One region of the Microbacterium sp. 69-7 genome, then DNA from elsewhere that is predicted to be linked to it. Evidence: predicted binding sites of a transcription regulator. Region 1 holds the regulator's gene; each other region holds the start of a gene.
What was found. The regulator HrcA, encoded in region 1, represses chaperone genes, less so after heat shock. The targets are predictions, from matches to a motif close to TTNGCACTCGNNNNNNNCGAGTGCNAA.
Positions count from the first base shown of each region.

Region 1 (6,796 bases):
CGGCGGCAAGAGAATGAGCGGTTAGCTCTTTCTCATCCTGCGCGGCCCTGGCGCGTCGCGCGACGGGGACGCTAGAGTCCCGCGCGCAGCGGCGCGGGGGCGCCGCCGCAGACGCCGGTAGACTGCTCGGGACATGTCACCCCGCGCCCTGAAGCCTCTCGAGCCGTCTGCGACCCCTCCAGAGCTGATCCGCAATTTCTGCATCATCGCCCACATCGACCACGGCAAGTCCACGCTGGCCGACCGCATGCTGCAGATCACCGGCGTGGTCTCGGACCGCGATATGCGTGCGCAGTACCTCGACCGTATGGACATCGAGCGCGAGCGCGGCATCACGATCAAGTCGCAGGCCGTCCGCATGCCGTGGGCGACGACCGACGGCACCTTCGCACTGAACATGATCGACACGCCCGGCCATGTCGACTTCACGTACGAGGTCTCGCGCTCGCTGGCCGCCTGCGAGGGCGCCATCCTTCTCGTGGATGCCGCGCAGGGCATCGAGGCGCAGACCCTCGCGAACCTCTACCTGGCGCTGGAGAACGACCTCCAGATCATTCCGGTGCTCAACAAGATCGATCTGCCCGCCGCCGATCCGGAGAAGTACGCCGCAGAGCTTGCGAACCTCATCGGCGGCGACCCCGCCGACGTGCTGCGGGTCTCGGGCAAGACGGGCATGGGGGTGGAGGAGCTGCTCGACCGCATCGTCGAGCGCATCCCCGCGCCGGTCGGCGACGCCGACGCCCCGGCGCGCGCCATGATCTTCGACTCCGTCTACGACGCGTACCGCGGCGTCGTGACATACGTCCGCATGGTCGACGGCAAACTCGAACCGCGCGAGCGCATCCAGATGATGTCCACGCGAGCGACCCACGACCTGCTCGAGATCGGTGTCTCCAGCCCCGAGCCGGTTCCCACCCGGGGCCTCGGCGTCGGCGAGGTGGGCTACCTCATCACCGGCGTGAAGGACGTGCGCCAGTCGAAGGTCGGCGACACGATCACCAACCACCGCAAGCCCGCAGGACAAGCGCTGGCCGGCTACACCGACCCCAAGCCGATGGTCTTCAGCGGCATCTACCCGATCGACGGCAGCGACTACGCCGATCTGCGTGAGGCGCTCGACAAGCTGAAGCTGTCGGACGCGTCACTCCAGTACGAGCCGGAGACCTCCGTCGCGCTGGGCTTCGGGTTCCGTTGCGGATTCCTGGGCCTGCTGCACCTCGAGATCATCACGGAGCGGCTGTCGCGCGAGTTCGGCCTCGACCTGATCACCACGGCCCCGTCGGTGACGTACGAGGTCACGACCGACACCGGCGAATCCGTCACGGTCACCAACCCGAGCGAGTACCCGGACGGCCGCGTCGCGAGTGTCTCGGAACCGGTCGTCAAGGTCGGCATCCTGCTGCCCAAGGACTACGTCGGCACGGTGATGGAGCTCTGCCAACAGCGCCGCGGAACGCTCCTCGGCATGGACTACCTCAGTGAGGACCGGGTCGAGCTGCGCTACAACATGCCGCTCGGCGAGATCGTCTTCGACTTCTTCGACCACCTGAAGTCGAAGACCCAGGGCTACGCGAGCCTCGACTACGAGCCTGCCGGATCCCAGGAGGCCGATCTCGTGAAGGTCGACATCCTGCTGCAAGGTGAGAAGGTCGACGCGTTCAGCTCGATCGTCCACCGGGAGAAGGCGTACGCGTACGGCACCCTCATGACCGAACGCCTCCGCAAACTCATCCCGCGCCAGCAGTTCGAGGTGCCCATCCAGGCCGCCATCGGCGCGCGTATCATCGCGCGCGAGAACATCCGCGCCATCCGCAAGGACGTGCTCGCCAAGTGCTACGGCGGTGACATCACCCGTAAGCGCAAGCTGCTGGAGAAGCAGAAGGAGGGCAAGAAGCGCATGAAGATGGTCGGTCGTGTCGAGGTGCCCCAGGAGGCCTTCATCGCTGCGCTCTCCGGCGATGTCGAAGGCAAGGACAAGAAGTAAGCCGGACGCCCCGGTTAGGCTTGACATCATGCGTCGCGGGAGCTTTCAGGACGACACGGTCGACTATGCCGCCGTCGGCGCCACGCAGGCGCACGACCTGATGAGCTATCCGCCGGAGAACAGCGTCCCAGCGGAGCACTCCTGGCTGCTGGGCAGCGGACAGGCTCGCTTCGAGTCGTCGGCCGACGCACTGCTGTCGTGGACGGCGCTGCGCGGAGCGGGTCTCACGATCTCGGACGTGCGTCCAGCGGCCGGCCCTATGTACACCGGGGTCGGCTACGACGTCGACGGCAATCCGACGGTGGCGAGCCGTCTGGAAGCCGACCAGCGCTTCGACGCCGACGGGACCCCGTACGTCGCTGCGGGAACGACGGTGCGGGTGCGCGGACACGTCAAGGGCATGAACGCGGACGGTGAGCTGCGCGTCATCTACGCGATCGAAGAGCCCCGGCGCGTCGGCTTCGCTCTGGGGACGGTCGGCGACTCCGTCGTGAGCGGCGAGGAGTCGTTCATCGTGACGTGGGCAGACAACGACGAAGTACGGTTCACGGTGCGCGCCTTCGACCGTCCCGTCGCCACGCTCTACCGCATCGTTCCGGCACTGGTGAAGCGACGCCGTCGTGAGCTGTTCCGCGGGTACCTGCAAGCCATCTCTCCGCTGTACACGACGCCGGCCTGATGGGCTCCGCCCTCCCTCTCGGTGACCCCGCGCCGGTCGACGGCGCGCTGCCGTCCGACATCTCGATCGACCCCGCCCGCGACTTCGGCGTCTACCTGCACGTGCCCTTCTGCCGGGTACGCTGCGGCTACTGCGACTTCAATACCTACACCGCCACGGAGCTCCGGGGCGCGCGCCAGGATGCGTACGCCGACGAGGTGCTCCGCGAAATCGCTCTCTCACGGGGCGTGCTGTCGGCGCGGGGGCCCCTCCGCGCGGCATCCACCGTCTTCTTCGGCGGCGGCACCCCCACTCTGCTTCCCGCGGGGGATCTGGCACGGATGCTCGACGGCATCCGCTCCGCCTTCGCGCTGGCCGCCGGTGCCGAGGTCACCGTCGAGGCCAACCCCGACACGGTCACCGTCGCGATGGCTCACGAGCTCGCCGAGGCCGGCGTGACGCGGATGTCGATCGGCATGCAGTCGGCCGTACCGCACGTGCTCGCCGCCCTCGAGCGCACCCACGATCCGGCCGGCGTGCAGACGGCCGTCGACGCGGCACGCTCGGCCGGCCTCGACGTGAGCGTCGATCTGATCTACGGCGCACCGGGGGAGTCGTTGGACGACTGGCGTCGCTCGGTCGAGGCGGCCGTGGCGCTCGCACCCGACCACATCTCCGCGTACGCGCTCATCATCGAAGAGGGCACGAAGCTCGAGCGCCAGATCCGCCGCGCCGACGTCGCCGCGCCGGACGACGACCTCCAGGCCGACATGTACGAGCTGGCCGACGAGGCGTTCGCATCGAGCGGGTTCGGCTGGTACGAGGTGTCGAACTGGGCGACGGACACCGCCCACCGCTCTCGCCACAACCTCGCATACTGGCGCGGCACGGATTGGTGGGGCTACGGGCCGGGGGCGCACAGTCATGTCGACGGGCTGCGATGGTGGAACGTCAAGCACCCCGCGGCATACGCACAGCGCCTCGCCGCCGGCACCTCTCCTGCGGCTGCTCGCGAGCGCCCGGATGCCGCTGCGCGGCGACTCGAGGACGTCCTGCTGCGCTCGCGCATCGCGGAGGGCATCGCGGTGTCCGAGCTGACCGGAGAGGGTCGTCACGCGATCGCGGCACTCATCGCCGACGGGCTCATCGACGGGTCCTCCGCCGTGCGCGGCCGCGTCGTCCTCACCCGCCGCGGCCGCCTGCTGGCGGATGCCGTGGTGCGCGCCCTCACCGCCTGACCGCGCGATCGCGGTAATATTGGCACTCGACGACCCTGAGTGCCAACAAGGAGGAGCGATGGTCTCGGAACGCGGCCTGCAGGTCCTCCGCGCGATCGTGCAGGACTACGTCGACACCCATGAGCCCGTCGGCAGCAAGGCGATCGTCGAACGTCACCAGTTCGGCGTGTCCGCGGCGACCATCCGCAACGATATGGCGCTCCTGGAGGACGAGGAGCTCATCGCCGCGCCGCACACGTCCTCCGGACGCGTACCCACCGACAAGGGCTACCGCGTGTTCGTCGACCATCTCGCCGACCTGCGGCCGTTGTCCACGGCGCAGCGCTCGGCGATCTCGTCGTTCCTCAGCGATCCGGGCGATCTCGACGAGCTCCTGATGCGCACCGTGCGCGCCCTCACGCAGCTCACCGGACAGGTCGCCATCGTGCAGTATCCGTCGTTCGCGCGCGCGAACGTCACGCACGTCGAGTTCGTGCACCTGGGCGGAGCACGCGTCGTCGTCATCGTCGTCACCGACACCGGCCGGGTCTCCCAGCGCGTGGCCTTCCTCGCCGAGGAACTCACCGAAGAGGCCGCCCAGCAGCTCAAGACGGCGATCTCGCGGCTGGTCACGGGCAAGCCCGTCGCAGAGGCTGCGGCCGCGATCGTCGAACTCTCGGCGTCGGCCCCCGACGGCACCCGCATCGACGCCGCGCTGCGCACCGTCGCGCGCATCGTCGGCGAGGAGCTAGAGGACTTCCGCCAGGACCGGCTCGTGATGGCCGGAAGCGCGACGCTCGCGCGGCGCGAGAGCGACTTCCGCGGGAGCATCTATCCACTGCTGGAGGCCATCGAGGAGCAGGTCACCCTGCTGCGTCTGATGGGCGAGATGGTCGCCGACGAGCAGGGACTCGCGGTGAGCATCGGCCGGGAGAACGAGCCCTTCGGGCTCACGGAGGTCTCCGTCCTGACGAGCGAGTACGACGCGACGGGTGCACACGCGCGCGTCGGCCTCCTCGGCCCCACCCGCATGGACTACCCCACCAACCTCGCGGCGGTCCGCGCCGTCGCGCACTATCTGAGCCGACTGCTCGACGAGGACGACACGTCCCGCTGAGCGATCCGCTCCCGAACACCGACCCGCGCCCGCAAGGGCAGGAAAGGCGATTGTGGCCGACCACTACGAAGTCCTGGGCGTATCCCGCGATGCGAGCCCCGACGAGATCAAGAAGGCGTATCGGCGTCTCGCGCGCGAACTGCACCCCGATGTCAACCCGGGAGCGGACGCGTCCGAGCGCTTCAAGCTCGTGACCCACGCGTACGACGTCCTCAGCGACCCGGAGCAGCGCCAGCGCTACGACATGGGCGGCGACAGCTCTCCCTTCGGCGGAAGCGGCGCAGGCTTCGGCGGATTCGGCGACATCTTCGAAACGTTCTTCGGCGGCGGGGGAGCACGCGCCGGCCGACCGCGATCGCGACGTGAGCGCGGCCAGGATGCGCTGGTGCGGGTGACGCTGGATCTCGGCGATGTCGTCTTCGGCACCCACCGTGACATCGACGTCGACACCGCGGTGCTGTGCGAAACCTGCGAGGGATCGTGCTGCCAGCCGGGCACCCAGCCGGCGACGTGCGACATCTGCCACGGTTCGGGTCAGGTGCAGCGCACCGTGCGCAGCCTTCTCGGCAATGTCGTGACCTCGCAGCCCTGCACCACGTGCCAGGGCTACGGCACGACCATCCCCTACCCCTGCGCGACGTGCCAGGGACAGGGCCGCGTGCGCGCACGGCGGACGGTGTCGGTCGACATCCCCGGCGGCGTGGAGACGGGCCTGCGCCTCCAGCTGCCCGGCTCGGGCGAGGTCGGCCCGGCGGGCGGTCCGAACGGAGACCTCTACCTGGAGGTCACCGTCGCCACCCACGAGGTCTTCAGCCGTGACGGCGACGATCTGCTCGCCACTCTCGAGGTCTCGATGCCCGACGCGATCCTGGGCACCCACACGACGATCTCCTCGCTCGACGGCGAGGTCGACCTGGAGGTGCGATCCGGCGTGCAGTCCGGCGACGTCCTGACCATCAAGGGCCGCGGCATCACGCCCCTCCGCGGCGGCACGCGCGGCGACCTCCGTGTCGGCGTGCAGGTCGTCACCCCGACGAAGCTCGACGCCAAGGAACGCGCTCTCATCGAGGACTTCGCCAAGAAGACCAAGGCCCCGGCTCCCCGCCTGGCGCAGTTCCACCAGGGCATGTTCTCGAAGCTGCGCGACCGGTTCCGCGGCTGAGATGGCACTGCACTTCCTCGTCGACGAACCGCCGACCGACGGGCCCGCCGTCCGCGACGCGGCTCCGGGCGACGAGATCATCATCACCGGCGCCGAGGCCCACCATGCGGCGGTCGTCCGCCGCGTCCGGGTCGGCGAGGAGGTCACCGTCGGCGACGGTGCGGGCGTCTGGCTCACGGGCGTCGTCGCGGCATCCGCCCCCAAACGCGTCGCGGTGACGGTGACCGGCCGCACCGTCACCCAGACGCCGACACCACGTCTCGTTCTCGCCCAGGCGCTCGCGAAGGGCGACCGCGACGAGCTCGCCGTGCAGGCGGCGACCGAACTCGGCGTCGACGAGATCGTGCCGTGGCAGGGGGCGCGCAGCGTGTCGCGCTGGAGCGGCGACAAGGCCGTCAAAGGCGTCGCGCGTTGGCAGAGCATCGTCCGCGAGGCCGCGAAGCAGGCGCACCGCCCCTGGGTTCCGCGCGTATCGACGCCGGTATCCATCGGCCGCCTCGCCGCGCGGGCCGCAGACGCTCGTGTGCTGGTGCTCGAGCCGACGGCATCCGTGCCCCTCAGCGCGCTCTCGATCGCCGTCAGCGCGGAGATCGTGCTCGTCGTCGGCCCCGAGGGCGGCATCGCTCCCGACGAACTCGACGCGCTGGCCGCGGCCGGA
Region 1 covers NZ_MKRU01000095.1:9,702-16,497, forward strand. The annotation lists gene lepA (translation elongation factor 4) at 134-1,984, shown strand; gene BGN98_RS11540 (DUF1990 domain-containing protein) at 2,013-2,663, shown strand; gene hemW (radical SAM family heme chaperone HemW) at 2,663-3,880, shown strand; gene hrcA (heat-inducible transcriptional repressor HrcA) at 3,939-4,976, shown strand; gene dnaJ (molecular chaperone DnaJ) at 5,029-6,138, shown strand; gene BGN98_RS11560 (16S rRNA (uracil(1498)-N(3))-methyltransferase) at 6,140-6,796, shown strand, end outside.

Region 2 (6,796 bases), on a different contig from region 1:
CCGATCGCCGCGGCACTCGCCTTCGTGGCCGCCTTCCTCAACGCGGCGTTCGGCGTGTGCCTCGGCTGCCTGCTCTACCTCGCGCTCGCCCGGGCCGGGGTGTTCCGCCCGCGTGGCGGGCTGCTCGGCGCCTGAGACCCCTCAGGTCGCACCGGTCAGACGGGCGTGACGCGCAGCCAGACGAACCCGTGCGGGCGTAGCGTGACGCCCTCGTCGAGGTCGACGCTCGCGTCGTGCACGGGGTCGAACGCGGTGCGCGCGAAGCCCGACAGCGTGAGCGGGTCGATCGTGACCTCGGCGTCGCCGACGTTCGCCAGCACCAGCAGCGTGCTGGTCTCACCGAGGCGCTGGTAACCGACGACGGCGGGGTGCGGGGTATGGAAGGGGATGAGCGCGTTGCCCGCGAGCTCCGGAGACTGCTGGCGCACCGAGATCAGCTTGGTGAGCCGGCGGAACACCCGCCCGGCCGGCGTGGTGTCGTCGTCTCGCTGCGCGTAGGCGTCGCGCGGACGATGGCCGCGGTGCACCCAGCGGGTGTCGCCACGGCGAACCGGATCGTCGGCGTAGGAGTAGTCGTTGAGCTGTGCGACCTCGTCCCCGAGGTACAGCAGGGGGATGCCGCCGGTCGACAGGGCGAGGGCGTGCGCGAGGATCACGCGATCCTCCCCGCCGGGGGCGCCGGCTTCGATCCCGGCCAGAGAAGCCGTCGTTCCGGTGACGCGGGCATCGCCGGTGACGGGGTTCTCCTGGAAGGCGACACCGCGCGCGAACGTGCCCTCGTGGCGGCCCGTGTAGAAGCGGTTGAGGAACTGCCGGTGCGCGTAGCCGTCGATGCCGAGCTCCGCGGCGTCCTCGTCGGCGAAGGTCCAGCCGATGTCGTCGTGGCTGCGGACGTAGTTCACCCAGGCGGCGCCGGCCGGCAGTGCGTGGCGACGATCCAGCGCCTGCTGCAGGAGTCGGCCGTCGCGCGTGGCGAGCGCTTCCCACGTCAGCGCCATCTGCAGCGGGTTGTACGACAGCTGGCACTCCTCGGGTGAGATGTAGCTGACCACCTCGTCGGGGTGGACGATCGCCTCGGACTTGAAGATCATGCCGGGCGCTGCCATCGCGAGCACCGCGTTGAACCCCTGCAGCAGCAGGTGGGCTTCGGGCAGCGACTCGCAGGACGTTCCCAGACGCTTCCAGATGAAGGCCACGGCATCCATCCGGAGCACCTCGACGCCCTGGTTCGCCAGGAACAGCATCTCGCCCGCCATCGCCCGGAAGACGGCGGGGTTCGCGTAGTTGAGGTCCCACTGGTAGTGGTAGAAGGTCGACCAGATCCAGCGGCCGTCCTCGAGCTGCACGAACGATCCACGGTGGTCGTCGGGAAAGATCTCGCGCGTCGTGCGCTCGTAGGCGTCGGGCATCCGTCGGTCGGGGAAGATCAGATAGAAGTCGGCGTAGGCGGGGTCGCCCGCCACGGCCTTTTGCGCCCACTCGTGCTCGTTGCTGGTGTGGTTGAAGATGAAGTCCAGCACGAGTGAGATGCCCGCCATCCGCAGCTCCGCCGCGAGCTCGGCCAGTTGCGCCATCGTGCCCAGGCTCGGATTCACGCGCCGGTAGCTCGACACCGCGTAGCCACCGTCGTTGTCGCCGAGGGGAGCGTCGAACAGCGGCATGAGGTGAAGGTAGGTGAGCCCGAGCTCGCGGAACGAGGGGATCAGCTCGCGCACGCCGGCGAGGTTGCCGGCGAAGCGGTCGACGTAGCAGACACCGCCCAGCATGCGCTCGGACTGGAACCACTCGGGGTCGGCGGCGCGTTGCGCGTCGTGCACCTTCAGGTCGAGAGGGCGCGCATTCCACGAGGCGGATGCCGCCGCCACCGTGGCCGCCAGCTGCTCGCGGCCGTCGGCGCGCTCGCCGTAGAGGCGGGTGAAGAGGCCGTGCAACCGCGGGAACTGCTCATCGAACCGGGTGAGGAACGCGTCGTCGAGGCGCCCTGCCGCCTCGCAGGCCTCGAGCGCCGCGACGCGATCGGCGTCGGACGTGGTCAGTGCGGTCATGGTTCCCCCTCCGGTCTCAGCGTATCGGGCAGGGCCCGGCGCGGCGGGCGGCGTAGGCTCACACACGTGAGTGCGTACGTCTCGGCGTTCGACCTGTTCTCCATCGGGGTAGGACCATCGAGCTCCCATACGGTGGGCCCGCTGCGCGCGGCCCGAGATTTCGCGCGCCGCGTCGGGGATCTGCCGGGGCTCTTCCGGGTGGAGTGCGCCCTCTACGGTTCGCTCGGCGCCACCGGGATCGGGCACGGCACGCCCGACGCCGTCGTCGCGGGCCTGCAGGGGTTCGCGGCCGAGACCGTCGATCCGGCGCGCGTGCGGGGCGCCTGGACCGATTGGGTCGACGGAGCGCACCTCCTCCTGGACGGTCGCATCCCGATCCCGTTCTCGCGCTCAGACATCTCGCTCGCACCGCGCACGCGTCTTCCCGGACACCCCAACGCGATGACCCTCGTCGCGCGTGATGCCGACGGAATCGCGCTGCGCGAGGACACCTACTACTCGATCGGTGGAGGGTTCATCCGGCGCGAGGGCGAGTCGGATGCGGTGGCCGCGGCATCCTTCCCGCTGCCGTACGCGACGGCGGCGCAGCTGCTGGACGTCTGCGATACCTACGGGCTCACGATCGCGGAGGTCGCCCGGCGCAACGAGGAGGCGCTGCGGCCGGAGGCGGACGTCGCGGCCGGCCTCGACGCGATCTGGGACGCCATGGCGGCGTGCGTCGATGCGGGCCTGCACGCCGAAGGGGTGCTGCCGGGAATGCTGAAGGTGAAGCGGCGCGCGGGCGCGATCCGCGCGCAGCTGGAGAGCGTCGAGGCGACCGGTCGCGAGCTTCCCGGTGAGTGGCTCGGTGCGTTCGCACTGGCCGTCAACGAGGAGAACGCCGCCGGAGGACGCGTCGTGACAGCGCCGACGAACGGTGCTGCCGGCATCCTTCCGGCCGTCGCGATGTACTGGTGGCGCTTCCTCGCCGATGCGGGCATCGGGGCGGAGAACGCGGTCACTCCCTACGGCGAACTCGTTGGCTCGGCGCTTCTCGGGCTGCACGGTCCGGACGGCCGCGAGGCGGGTGAGGCGGCGCACGGGTCGGAGGACATCGTCGCCACCGTGCAGGAGCTCGCCGAGGCGAACCGTCGTCGCGGCATCCGTCGATTCCTCTTGACGGCCACGGCTCTCGGTTCCCTCTTCAAGGCCAACGCCTCGATCTCGGGAGCCGAGGGCGGGTGTCAAGCCGAGGTCGGCTCGGCGTGCGCGATGGCTGCCGGCGGCTTGACCGCGGTGATGGGCGGCACGAACCGCCAGATCGAGAACGCCGCTGAGATCGCGATGGAGCACCATCTGGGTCTGACGTGCGACCCCGTGGGTGGGCTCGTGCAGATCCCCTGCATCGAGCGCAATGCGATCGCGGCATCCACCGCCGTCACGGCCGCGCGCCTCGCGCTGCGCGGCGACGGCACGCACTACGTGCCGCTGGATGCCGTCGTGGAGACGATGCGTCAGACGGGCATCGACATGTCGACCAAGTACAAAGAGACCAGCGAGGGCGGACTCGCCGTCAACGTCGTCGAGTGTTGAGCGCCGCGAGCGCCTGCCGCGGTTCAGTTGGCGTTCGCGCCGGAAATCGCGATGTGATTACCGGCGCAAGCGTCAACCGAGCAGCCGATCACGCGTGCCAACTTCGGCGTGCAAGGGCGGCGCGGACCAGCGCGACTCCCCGCGAGGGATCGTGTCGAATGTGCGCGGCGCTCAGGCGCACAACATCCCAGCCGAGGGTCGCGTAGTCGGAGTACTTCTCGAGGTCGCGCACCCACTGGCGACGCGAGGTGCGGTGGTGATCGCCCTCGATTCCGCAACGGCGGCCTGCGGCGACAGCCGCGGCCAGATTCTCGAGTCCGGCGTGTTGAGCTTCGGGCAGACGCCGCCCCCATCCGTCGCGCGGCACGCGGATGATCGCATCGCCAATCACCACCAGGTCTCGAATCGTGTGCTCGCGGGCGAGCATCGCCCAGGCGGAGGCGGGCGTCGCGACTGGAAGGCCCGCCCGGACGGTGGTGTGGACGAGCATCGGGGTGATCTGCACGGCGGTGATGCCCGTCCGCCTGAGGGCACGGTGTGGCGCGGGAACGGCGACGTCGAGGTCGGCGGATGCCGCGGCATCCGCGTCGGGGAAGGGGAGCCCGTGGATCGCGAGCGCCGTCGTCCCGGTGTAGAACGCAGGGGGCGGCAGCACGAGTGCGTGGGCGCGGACGCGACCCAGGATGTTGCGCCGGGCGATCTCGTACGGCGTGTCCTCACCGTGCGGTGCGGCGTCGACCGTGTCGCGCCGGACGCGGACTCCGCGGAAGGGTGCGTCGAGGTTGCGGGCTCGTGGAGAACTGGCGCTGTTGCCGCTTCCGGCGCGAGGGTCATGTGAACGGCGCGCGCGATCGCGCACGTTCGCTGTGCGTGAACCGTTGGCACTCTCACTGGTCGAGTGCTAATCTTGACCTAGTTGAGCCGATGAGGCTCAACTTTGAGAACCCACAGAGCCATACACGAACAGGAGAGAACAATGGCCACGTATGACCCGTTCCGTGACCTCGACCGCATCGCGTCGGGCCTCTTCGACACGCGCCGGGGACCCCGCCGGATGCCGATGGACCTCTACCGCGACGGCGACCACTACGTGCTGAGCGCCGACCTTCCGGGAATCGACCCGGGCTCGGTCGACATCGATGTGGACGGCCAGCTGCTGACCATTCGTGCCGAGCGCACCCTCAGCGAGGGCGACGGCGTGAAGTGGATCACGCGCGAGCGTGAGACCGCGAGCTTCCTGCGCCAGCTGAACCTCGGTCAGGGAATCGACACCGACGGCATCACCGCGACGTACAGCAACGGCGTGCTGACGGTGACCATCCCGGTGAGCGAGAAGGCCAAGCCGCGCAAGGTCCAGGTCGTCGCCGACGGCACCGCCCCCACGATCCAGGCCCACGAGTCTGCACAGGAGCCGCAGCCCGTCGAGCAGTAGTCCCGGTCCGCGCACCCGCGCACGAACCGCCCCGTGTCCGCGAGGACCGGGGCGGTTCGCGTATGCGCGCTAGTGTCGAAGCACCCCACCGGAAGCACCAGCACTCGGAACGTCAGCAAGGATGCCGATGACCGCACCTCCCGCCGCGCGCGAGCGCGAGCTCACCGAACCCGTCTCCCTCACCGGCCCCGACGGCCGCCTCAACCCGGCGGCGATCGGCTTCGCCCGCTCGCCGCTCGTCGACACCCGCGGCATCGGACGTGGACGCTTCGTCCGAACGTGGGGTCGCAACAAGAGGTGGGAGTACTGGAACGTCATGACGCCCACGCACATCGTGTCGCTCACGGTGTCGTCGCTGGACTACGCCGCGGTGCACGAGGTGTGGATCCACGATCGTGCCACGACGCGTTCGTGGGGCCGCAGCGTCACGGTGCTGCCGTCGCGGGAGGTGTCCCTGCCTGCGTCGCTGGGCACCGGCATCACGATTGCGCGGCACGCCGGCCTCGCCGCCACGATCACGCCGGCCGAGCGCGGGTCGCTCTGGCGTCTGCACGCCGAGATACCGGACGCGTCCTTCGACATCACGGTGCGCCGCCCGCCCGGACACGAGCTGCTGGCGGTCGTGGTGCCCTGGTCGTCGCGCCGGTTCCAGTACACCGTGAAGGATGTCGCGCTCCCGGCATCCGGTGTGCTGACGCTCGACGGCGTCCACTACGAGGTGCCGGCGGGATCGTGGGCGGTGCTGGATCACGGGCGAGGGCGCTGGCCTTATGACGTGTCATGGAACTGGGGCGCCGGATCGGGCACCCTCGCAGACGGGCGCAGCCTCGGCATCCAGGTCGGGGGACGACGGACCGACGGGACGGGGTCGACGGAGAACGGCGTCGTGCTCGACGGCACGCTGCACAAGATCTCCGAACCGGTGTCCTGGATCTACGATCTGGCCGCGCCGCTTCACCCCTGGCGGGTGCACGGCGGAGGGCTGGATGCCGTGTTCACCCCGTTCTACGACAAGACATCCGCCATGAACCTCGGCGTGGTCTCCTCGCGCACGGACCAGTGCTTCGGCACCTGGTCGGGGACATTCGCCGTGGACGGCGGCGTGATCGCATTCGACGGCATCGAAGGCTTCGCAGAGGACGTCCGCAACCGGTGGTAGCCGGGGCGGCACGAGACGGTCAGGCGCCGCGCAGCTTCGCCGTCAGCTGCTGCAACTGTGCCAGCTCGTCGTCGCTGAGCACCGACATCCGCTCGGCGATCGATCGACCGTGCACTGTCGCGAGTCGCCGGAACGCGGCCGCGCCCCGTTCGGTCGCACGGACGATCGCGCCGCGCCCGTCCAGCGGGTCGACGCACTTGCTGATGAGGTCGCGAGCGACCATGCGGTCGACGAGCCGTGAGACGCTCGGCTGGCTGATGAGCATGTTGGCGGTCACATCGCGCAGGCGCGCGCTGTTGTCGTCACCGCGGACGACGGTGAGCAGCACGTCGTACTCTGCCTGGGTCAGCTCGTCCTCGCCGAAATCTCCGCTGATCTCGCGCAGGATCTCGTGCTGCGCGCGAAAGAGACTCTCCCACGCGGAGATGGCGAGACGGCGGTCGGTCATGGCGTCAACTGTAGTGCGCCACTCGCACGGCGCCCCATAGGCTGAAGCCCATGGGGCGCGCGCGTGCACGGATCGTCGGAGCCGCACTCGCGATCGCCGGTGTCGCGGTCGCGCTGGCGGCCGGGACAGCGAGCCCCGCA
Region 2 covers NZ_MKRU01000084.1:18,443-25,238, forward strand. The annotation lists gene BGN98_RS08140 (DUF4395 domain-containing protein) at 1-135, shown strand, start outside; gene BGN98_RS08145 (amylosucrase) at 156-2,045, opposite strand; gene BGN98_RS08150 (L-serine ammonia-lyase, iron-sulfur-dependent, subunit alpha) at 2,112-3,617, shown strand; gene BGN98_RS08155 (putative endonuclease domain-containing protein) at 3,706-4,476, opposite strand; gene BGN98_RS08160 (Hsp20/alpha crystallin family protein) at 4,594-5,049, shown strand; gene BGN98_RS08165 (DUF2804 domain-containing protein) at 5,177-6,208, shown strand; gene BGN98_RS08170 (MarR family winged helix-turn-helix transcriptional regulator) at 6,228-6,656, opposite strand; gene BGN98_RS08175 (DUF2207 domain-containing protein) at 6,707-6,796, shown strand, end outside.
Region 2: the regulator HrcA is predicted to act here: its motif matches at 4,496-4,522, upstream of BGN98_RS08160 (Hsp20/alpha crystallin family protein).

Region 3 (6,796 bases), on a different contig from region 1:
ATGCTGATCGGCGCGAAGGACAACCCCGGCGAGAACCTGGCGGTCGGCCTCATCAAGCCGCTGTGGGGCGGCGCCGAGAAGGCGAACATCGCCAAGGCCGAGGAGCTGCTGCAGCGCTTCAAGCTCGACATGAAGCGCGACGACATGGCCGGAAGCCTCTCGGGCGGGCAGAAGAAGCTCCTCGAGATGGCGCGGGCCCTCATGAGCGATCCGAAGATGATCATGCTCGACGAGCCCATGGCCGGCGTCAACCCTGCGCTGACGCAGAGCCTGCTCGAGCACATCCAGGCGCTGCGCAACGACGGGACGACGGTGTTGTTCGTCGAGCACGACATGCACATGGTGCGCCACATCTCCGACTGGGTCGTCGTCATGGCCCAGGGAGAGGTGGTCGCCGAGGGCGATCCGGAGCGCGTCATGAAGAACCCGGCCGTGATCGACGCCTACCTGGGCGCCTATCACGACACCGATCTCGGCGACGATGCCGCCGTGAACACGGGCCTCATCACTCAGATCGAGGCCGAGGTCGAAGCCGAGGCCGAGCAGGAGGACGACCACAAATGAGCATGCCATCCGCCGCTGCGGCGCCCGAGGCGCAGACGGCGACGCCCGTCGTCAAAGCCGACAGCCTCGTCGCCGGGTATCTGCCGGGCGTCAACATCCTCAACGACTGCACGCTGGAGGCGTTTCCCGGTGAGCTCGTCGGGATCATCGGTCCCAACGGTGCCGGCAAGTCGACGCTGCTGAAGGCGCTCTTCGGGCTCGTGAACGTCCGCTCCGGCGCCGTCACACTGGAGGGCGAGGACATCACCAACCAGAAGGCCAACCAGCTGGTGCAGGCCGGGATCGGCTTCGTCCCGCAGACGAACAACGTCTTTCCGTCCCTCACGATCGAAGAGAACATGCAGATGGGCATGTTCCTGCGGCCCAAGGAGTTCCAGAGCCGCGTCGCCGAGATCTGGGAGCTGTTCCCCGTGCTGGGCGAGCGTCGCAAGCAGCGTGCCGGCTCGCTCTCCGGCGGCGAGCGCCAGTCGGTCGCCATGGCGCGCGCCCTCATGATGAAGCCGAAGGTGCTGCTGCTGGACGAGCCCAGCGCCGGCCTGTCACCCGTTCGGCAGGACGAGACCTTCATCCGTACGCGGGAGATCAACAAGACCGGCGTGACCATCATCATGGTGGAGCAGAACGCCCGCCGCTGCCTGCAGATCTGCGACCGCGCGTACGTCCTCGACCAGGGCCGCAACGCCTACGAGGGCGCGGGGCGCGAGCTCGCGAAGGACCCGAAGGTCATCGAGCTGTACCTCGGCACGCTCGCCGCGGATGTCGAGGCGTCGCACTCGGACTGACCGCTCGAGGGAAAGAAGGGCCTCGCCGCCACGGCGAGGCCCTTCTGCGTGAGTGCGCAGCGCGCGTCGGCCCGACCCCTGGGTCGAGAGCTGATGCGGAGGAGCGCAACGGATGCGGATGCGGGGGCGGCGCGGCATCCGCATCCGTTGTCCCTATCCGCATCCGTTGAGGGTGAGGTTGCGGGCTCAAGCGGCTCGCGAGGGCACGAAAGAAGGGGCGGATGCCGCGGCATCCGCCCCTTCTTTCGTGCGGGTGTCAGTTCACGGAGCCCTGGATGGACTTCTGGAAGACGGGAGTGTTGTTGGTGTCGAACTTATAGATGCCGATGTAGGCGCTCGACGGGTCGTTCTGGGAGTTGAAGGGACCGATGCCCGCCTTGCCCGTGTACGTGATGTCCTTGCCGCTCTTGATGAGCGCGAGGCACGAGGCGTAGTCGGAGCACTTCTCACCGTTGGTGGTGCCCGAGACCGCGGCGAGGTTCGCCTGGATCGTCGGACCGTCGGTGCCCTTGCCCTTCTCGGCAGCCAGTGCGGCGAGCACGATGGCGTCGTAGGACTCGGGAGCGTAGGAGAAGTCCTTCAGGTCGGCGTTCGCGCTCTTCTTGTAGAAGTCCACGAGGCGCTGCTTGAACTCGGGGTCGGGCTGGGCGCCGGGAATGGTGCCCTGGGCGCCGTTGAGCGTGCCCGCCTCGAAGTCCTTGCTGTAATCGGCCGTGTTGCCGTCGACGAGGTAGGTCTTCGACAGGTCGAAGCCCTGAGCCTTGAGCTCGGGGACGATCTGCTTGGTCTCGTCGAAGGCGAGGATCACGATCGCGTCGGGCTTGGCGGCCAGAGCCGCCGACACCTCGGACGAGAACGTCTTCTGACCGGGAGCGAACTCCTGACCCTTGCCCTTGGCGCCGTAGACGACTTCGCCTCCCGCCTTGGTGACGGTCTCTTCGACGACATCGCGCAGGCCGGTGCCGTAGGCGTCGTTGAAGACGATGAAAGCGACCTTCTGGACGCCGTCACCGATGACGAGGTTGCCCAGCGCCGAACCCTGCACCGTGTCCGGCGGAGCGGTGCGGAAGTAGTAGCTGGAGTAACCCGACAGCTCGGTCGCGGTGTTGGCGGGTGAGATCTGCACCTTGCACTTCGAGACGATGGTGTCGACGAAGTTGAGGCTGACGCTCGAGGACTCGGCACCGAGCACGACCTGCGCGTCGGAGGAGGCGATCTGGGCGGCGGAGGCGGTGGAGACCGACAGGTCGGACGAGGCGCCGGAGTCGGTGATCGGGGCGACCTTGATGGGCTGACCGAGCACGCCGCCGGCGGCGTCGATGTCTTCGACGGCCAGGCCGTAGCCGGCCTCGGCGGGCGGGTTGAGGTAGGCCAGCGAGCCGGTCTGCGGCAGGATCGTCGCGAGCGTGAACGGTCCGGTCGAGGGCGTGCCGGGCTTGCAGGCGGCGGCAGGGTCCGCCGACCCCGTCGAGGTTGCCGTGGGAGCCGTCGTGGCGGCGCCCCCACCCGAGCTCGAACACCCTGCGAGGGCGAGCGACGCAGCGCCCGCGAGCGCAAACGCGGCGATGAGCGCCTTGTTGCGATGAACCATGGGTTCTTCCCTTTCTTCGATGACATCGCGCGGCGCACGGGCTCCGCGGTCTGGCTTGAACGCTAAACCTGCTGTGTCACCAGGATGTTTCGCGCACGCATCGAAGAAAAGCACCGCGACGCAATCGTTATGAACCTCGCCGTGCGCGCGGGAGCACCGCCGGGAGGGTCTCAGACCAGATCGGCGACGTCGGAGATGCTCCGGGACCGCCGCGACGACACCACGGAATCGACGCTCAGCACGACCAGCGCGACCCACACGAGCGCGAACCCGATCCAGCGTTCGAGCGGCATCGGCTCGTGCAGGATCCACGCCCCGGTGATGAACTGCAGGATCGGGGCGACGAACTGCAGCAGGCCGATCACGGTGAGCGGCGCCCGGCGCGCCCCCGCGGCGAACAGCAGCAGCGGAACAGCGGTGACGACGCCCGCGAGGGTGACCAGCACGGTGTGCCCGACGCCCTGGGTGCCGAAGACGAGGCCGGTGGTGGCGGCGACCACGACGAGCTGGATCAGGGCGATGGGGGTCAGCCACAGCGATTCGAGAGTGAGTCCGCTGATGGCATCGACCCGAGGACCGATCTGCTTCTTCACGAGACCGTAGGTGCCGAAGCTCGCCGCCAGGGTCAGTGCGATCCAGGGGAAGGATCCGTAGGCCACGATGATGACGACCACGGCCAGGCCCGCGAAGCCGATCGCGATCCACTGTGCCAGCCGGAGGCGCTCCTTCAGCACGATCACACCCAGCAGCACGGTCACGATCGGGTTGATGAAGTAGCCGAGGCTGCCCTCGATGACGTGACCGGTCAGGATGCCGATGAGGAACACCTGCCAGTTCACGTAGATCAGCAGGCCCGCGACGATCGTCCAGAACACGAGCCGCCGATCGCGCAGGATCGCGAAGAGCTTGCCCCACGTGCGGGTGACGGTGAGCAGGACCGCGCAGAACGCGAGGGAGAAGAGAATGCGCCAGACGACGATCTCCCACGGCCCGATGGGCGCCAGCAGCAGGAAGTAGAGGGGCATGAAGCCCCAGAGGAAGTACGCCGCGAAGGCGTAGATCCCCCCGCGCCGCTCTTCACGTGCGGTCTCGGCGGGTGTCATGAGAGAAAGCCTACGACGGTCGTGACATGTTCGGACCGGCGGATGCCGCGGCATCCTGCCATTGCTGGTCGCTGTTCCGCCAATCCGGTTAACGACGATGGCCCCCGGGATATCCCGGGGGCCATCGTCGAATGCGATCGTCAGCGGACGACGACCGCCAGAACGTCACGGGCCGACAGGACGAGGAACTCGTCGCCGCCGAACTTCACCTCGGTGCCGCCGTACTTGCTGTAGATGACGCGGTCGCCGACGGCGACGTCGAGCGGCACGCGGTTGCCGTTGTCGTCGATGCGGCCGGGGCCCACGGCCACGACCTCGCCCTCCTGGGGCTTCTCCTTGGCGGTGTCAGGGATGACGAGGCCACTGGACGTGACCTGCTCAGCCTCGACCTGCTTGATGACGATGCGGTCCTCGAGCGGCTTGATGGAAACCGACACGGTCTACCTCTTTCTTGCTGGGCGTGATGCTTCAAGACTCGTTAGCACCCACAGGGGTGGAGTGCTAACAGAAGTCTAGAGCGCGGCTGGCACTCGTGCAACGCGAGTGCCAGTTCTACCTCGGGCAGGGCGATGCGACGGTCACGAGCCTGCAGCAGACGACGGCGTCGCGCTGGACGAAGGTGAGCGGGTGCTGACCCGCCCCGCATAGGCTGGCCGGATGGAACGCGCCGAGCTCACCGCCCTGCTCACCTCCGAGGGGCTGCGGCTGGTCGATGAGCTCGGCGCGATCGACTCCTCCGATGAGGTGGCGCGCACCGTGTCGCGGTTGCGGGCGCAGGGCCTGTCACCCGAACTCGTTTCCGCCGCCGTCGGACAGGCGCGGCTGCGGACGCGCGCGCGGGCGAAGTTCGGCGCGTTCGCCGACCGGATGCTGTTCACGCGCGCGGGCCTCGAACAGGCCACGCGCCTGTCGGTGGGCGCGCGCCACGCGGGCCGGTTCCGCGACGCCGGCGTGCACCGCGTCGCCGACCTCGGCTGCGGCATCGGCGGCGATGCGCTCGCCTTCGCCGGGATCGGCGTCGACGTGCTGGCCGTCGACGCCGACGAGACCACCGCCGCGCTCGCCGCGTACAACCTCGCCGCGTTCGGCGACACCGCGACGGTGCGCCATGCCCGCGCCGAGGACGTCGCACTCGACGGCGTCGACGCGGTGTGGCTCGATCCGGCCCGACGTACGGCCGGCCACACCGAGACCGCGCGGGTCGCCGCCGGCGACTGGTCGCCGTCGCTGGAATGGGTCTTCGCTCTCGCGGAGCGGATGCCCGCGGGCATCAAGCTCGGACCGGCGTTCGACCGGGCGCGGATCCCGGAGGCTGCGGAGGCGCAGTGGATCAGCGTCGACGGGTCGACCATCGAGCTCGTCGTCTGGACCGGAAAGCTCGCCCGCGCCGGTGTCCGCCGCTCGGCGCTCGTCGTCCGCTCCGACCGCGCGGCCGAACTGACGGCGCCCTCCGACGCCGAGGATGCCGAGGTCCGACCCTTGGGCGCTTTCGTCCACGAGCCGGAGGGCGCCGTCATCCGCGCACGCCTGATCGGCGAGGTGGCCCGCCGCCTCGACGCCGGAATGCTCGCCCCCGGCATCGCCTATCTGACCTCCGATACCGAGATCACGAGCCCCTTCGTGCAGTCCTTCCGCGTCCTCGAGGAGCTGCCCACCGATCTGAAGGCGCTCCGGCAGGCGCTCCGGGAGCGGGAGATCGGCACGCTGGAGATCAAGAAGCGCGGCGTCGATGTCGACCCCGCGACATTCCGCACCCAACTGAAGCTGAAGGGTCCGCGCACCGCGACGCTCATCCTCACGCGCGCGGGAACCTCGCGCATCGCCCTGCTCGCCGAGCGCGTCACCGGCTGACGCGCATCGCGTCGGCGCGGCGCGCCCGCTCAGCCGAACAGCGGCCCCTGGGTCGACGCCCACCACAGCCAGCCTGCGCTGTAGGCGAGCGACAGCAGGCTCAGGCACAGCGCCCAGACCGCGACAGCGCGGCTCTCCCATGGGCGGCGCAGTGCGACGACGGCGAAGACCGCTCCCACGATGCCGATGAGAAAGCCCCAGCCGACCACGAGCGACACGATCAGCCCGACGACGGCGAACGTGAGGGCCCACGGGGCGCTGCGGGGCAGCACCGGCGGCGCCGGCGCCCAGCGCACGTCGGGCTCGGGCGTCCACGACGCAGAGGCCGCGGCATCCACATTCACCGGTGCCGCCACCGGCACCGGCTCGGTGAACTCGCGCTGGAAGCCGCCGCGGTGCGCCCCGGGGAGCGCCGCACTGTCGGCGGGGGCGACGTCGGTCGACGGTGCGTCCAGCCGCGTGTCGACGCGCGGGACGGGCACGTCGGGCGCGGGGCCGGGGCGGTCGTCACTCATCCCACGGCCTCCCCGGCGACCTGGATCTGCGTCACCGGCAACGTCGAATCCGCGCCGAACGCGAGGCGCGAGGGCGGGCGTCCGCTCGCGATGAGCTCGGACGCGAGCGCGGCGATCATGGCTCCGTTGTCGGTGCACAGGCTCAGCGGCGGAATGCGTACGGCGACCCCCGCCTCGGCCGCGCGCGCGAGCGCGACCTCGCGCAGGCGCCGGTTGGCGATGACGCCGCCGCCGAGCAGCAGTCGCGGCACGCCGTGGTGCGCGCAGGCGTCGAGTGCCTTCGTGACGAGCACATCGACGACCGCTTCGCGGAAGGATGCCGCGACATCGGCCACGGCGACCTGCTGCCCCGACGCGTCGGCCTGCTCGACCCAGCGAGCGACGGCTGTC
Region 3 covers NZ_MKRU01000059.1:33,344-40,139, reverse strand. The annotation lists gene BGN98_RS05795 (ABC transporter ATP-binding protein) at 1-564, shown strand, start outside; gene BGN98_RS05790 (ABC transporter ATP-binding protein) at 561-1,346, shown strand; gene BGN98_RS05785 (ABC transporter substrate-binding protein) at 1,603-2,937, opposite strand; gene rarD (EamA family transporter RarD) at 3,108-4,040, opposite strand; gene groES (co-chaperone GroES) at 4,181-4,477, opposite strand; gene BGN98_RS05770 (class I SAM-dependent methyltransferase) at 4,698-5,891, shown strand; gene BGN98_RS05765 (hypothetical protein) at 5,921-6,406, opposite strand; gene tsaD (tRNA (adenosine(37)-N6)-threonylcarbamoyltransferase complex transferase subunit TsaD) at 6,403-6,796, opposite strand, start outside.
Region 3: the regulator HrcA is predicted to act here: its motif matches at 4,564-4,590, upstream of groES (co-chaperone GroES).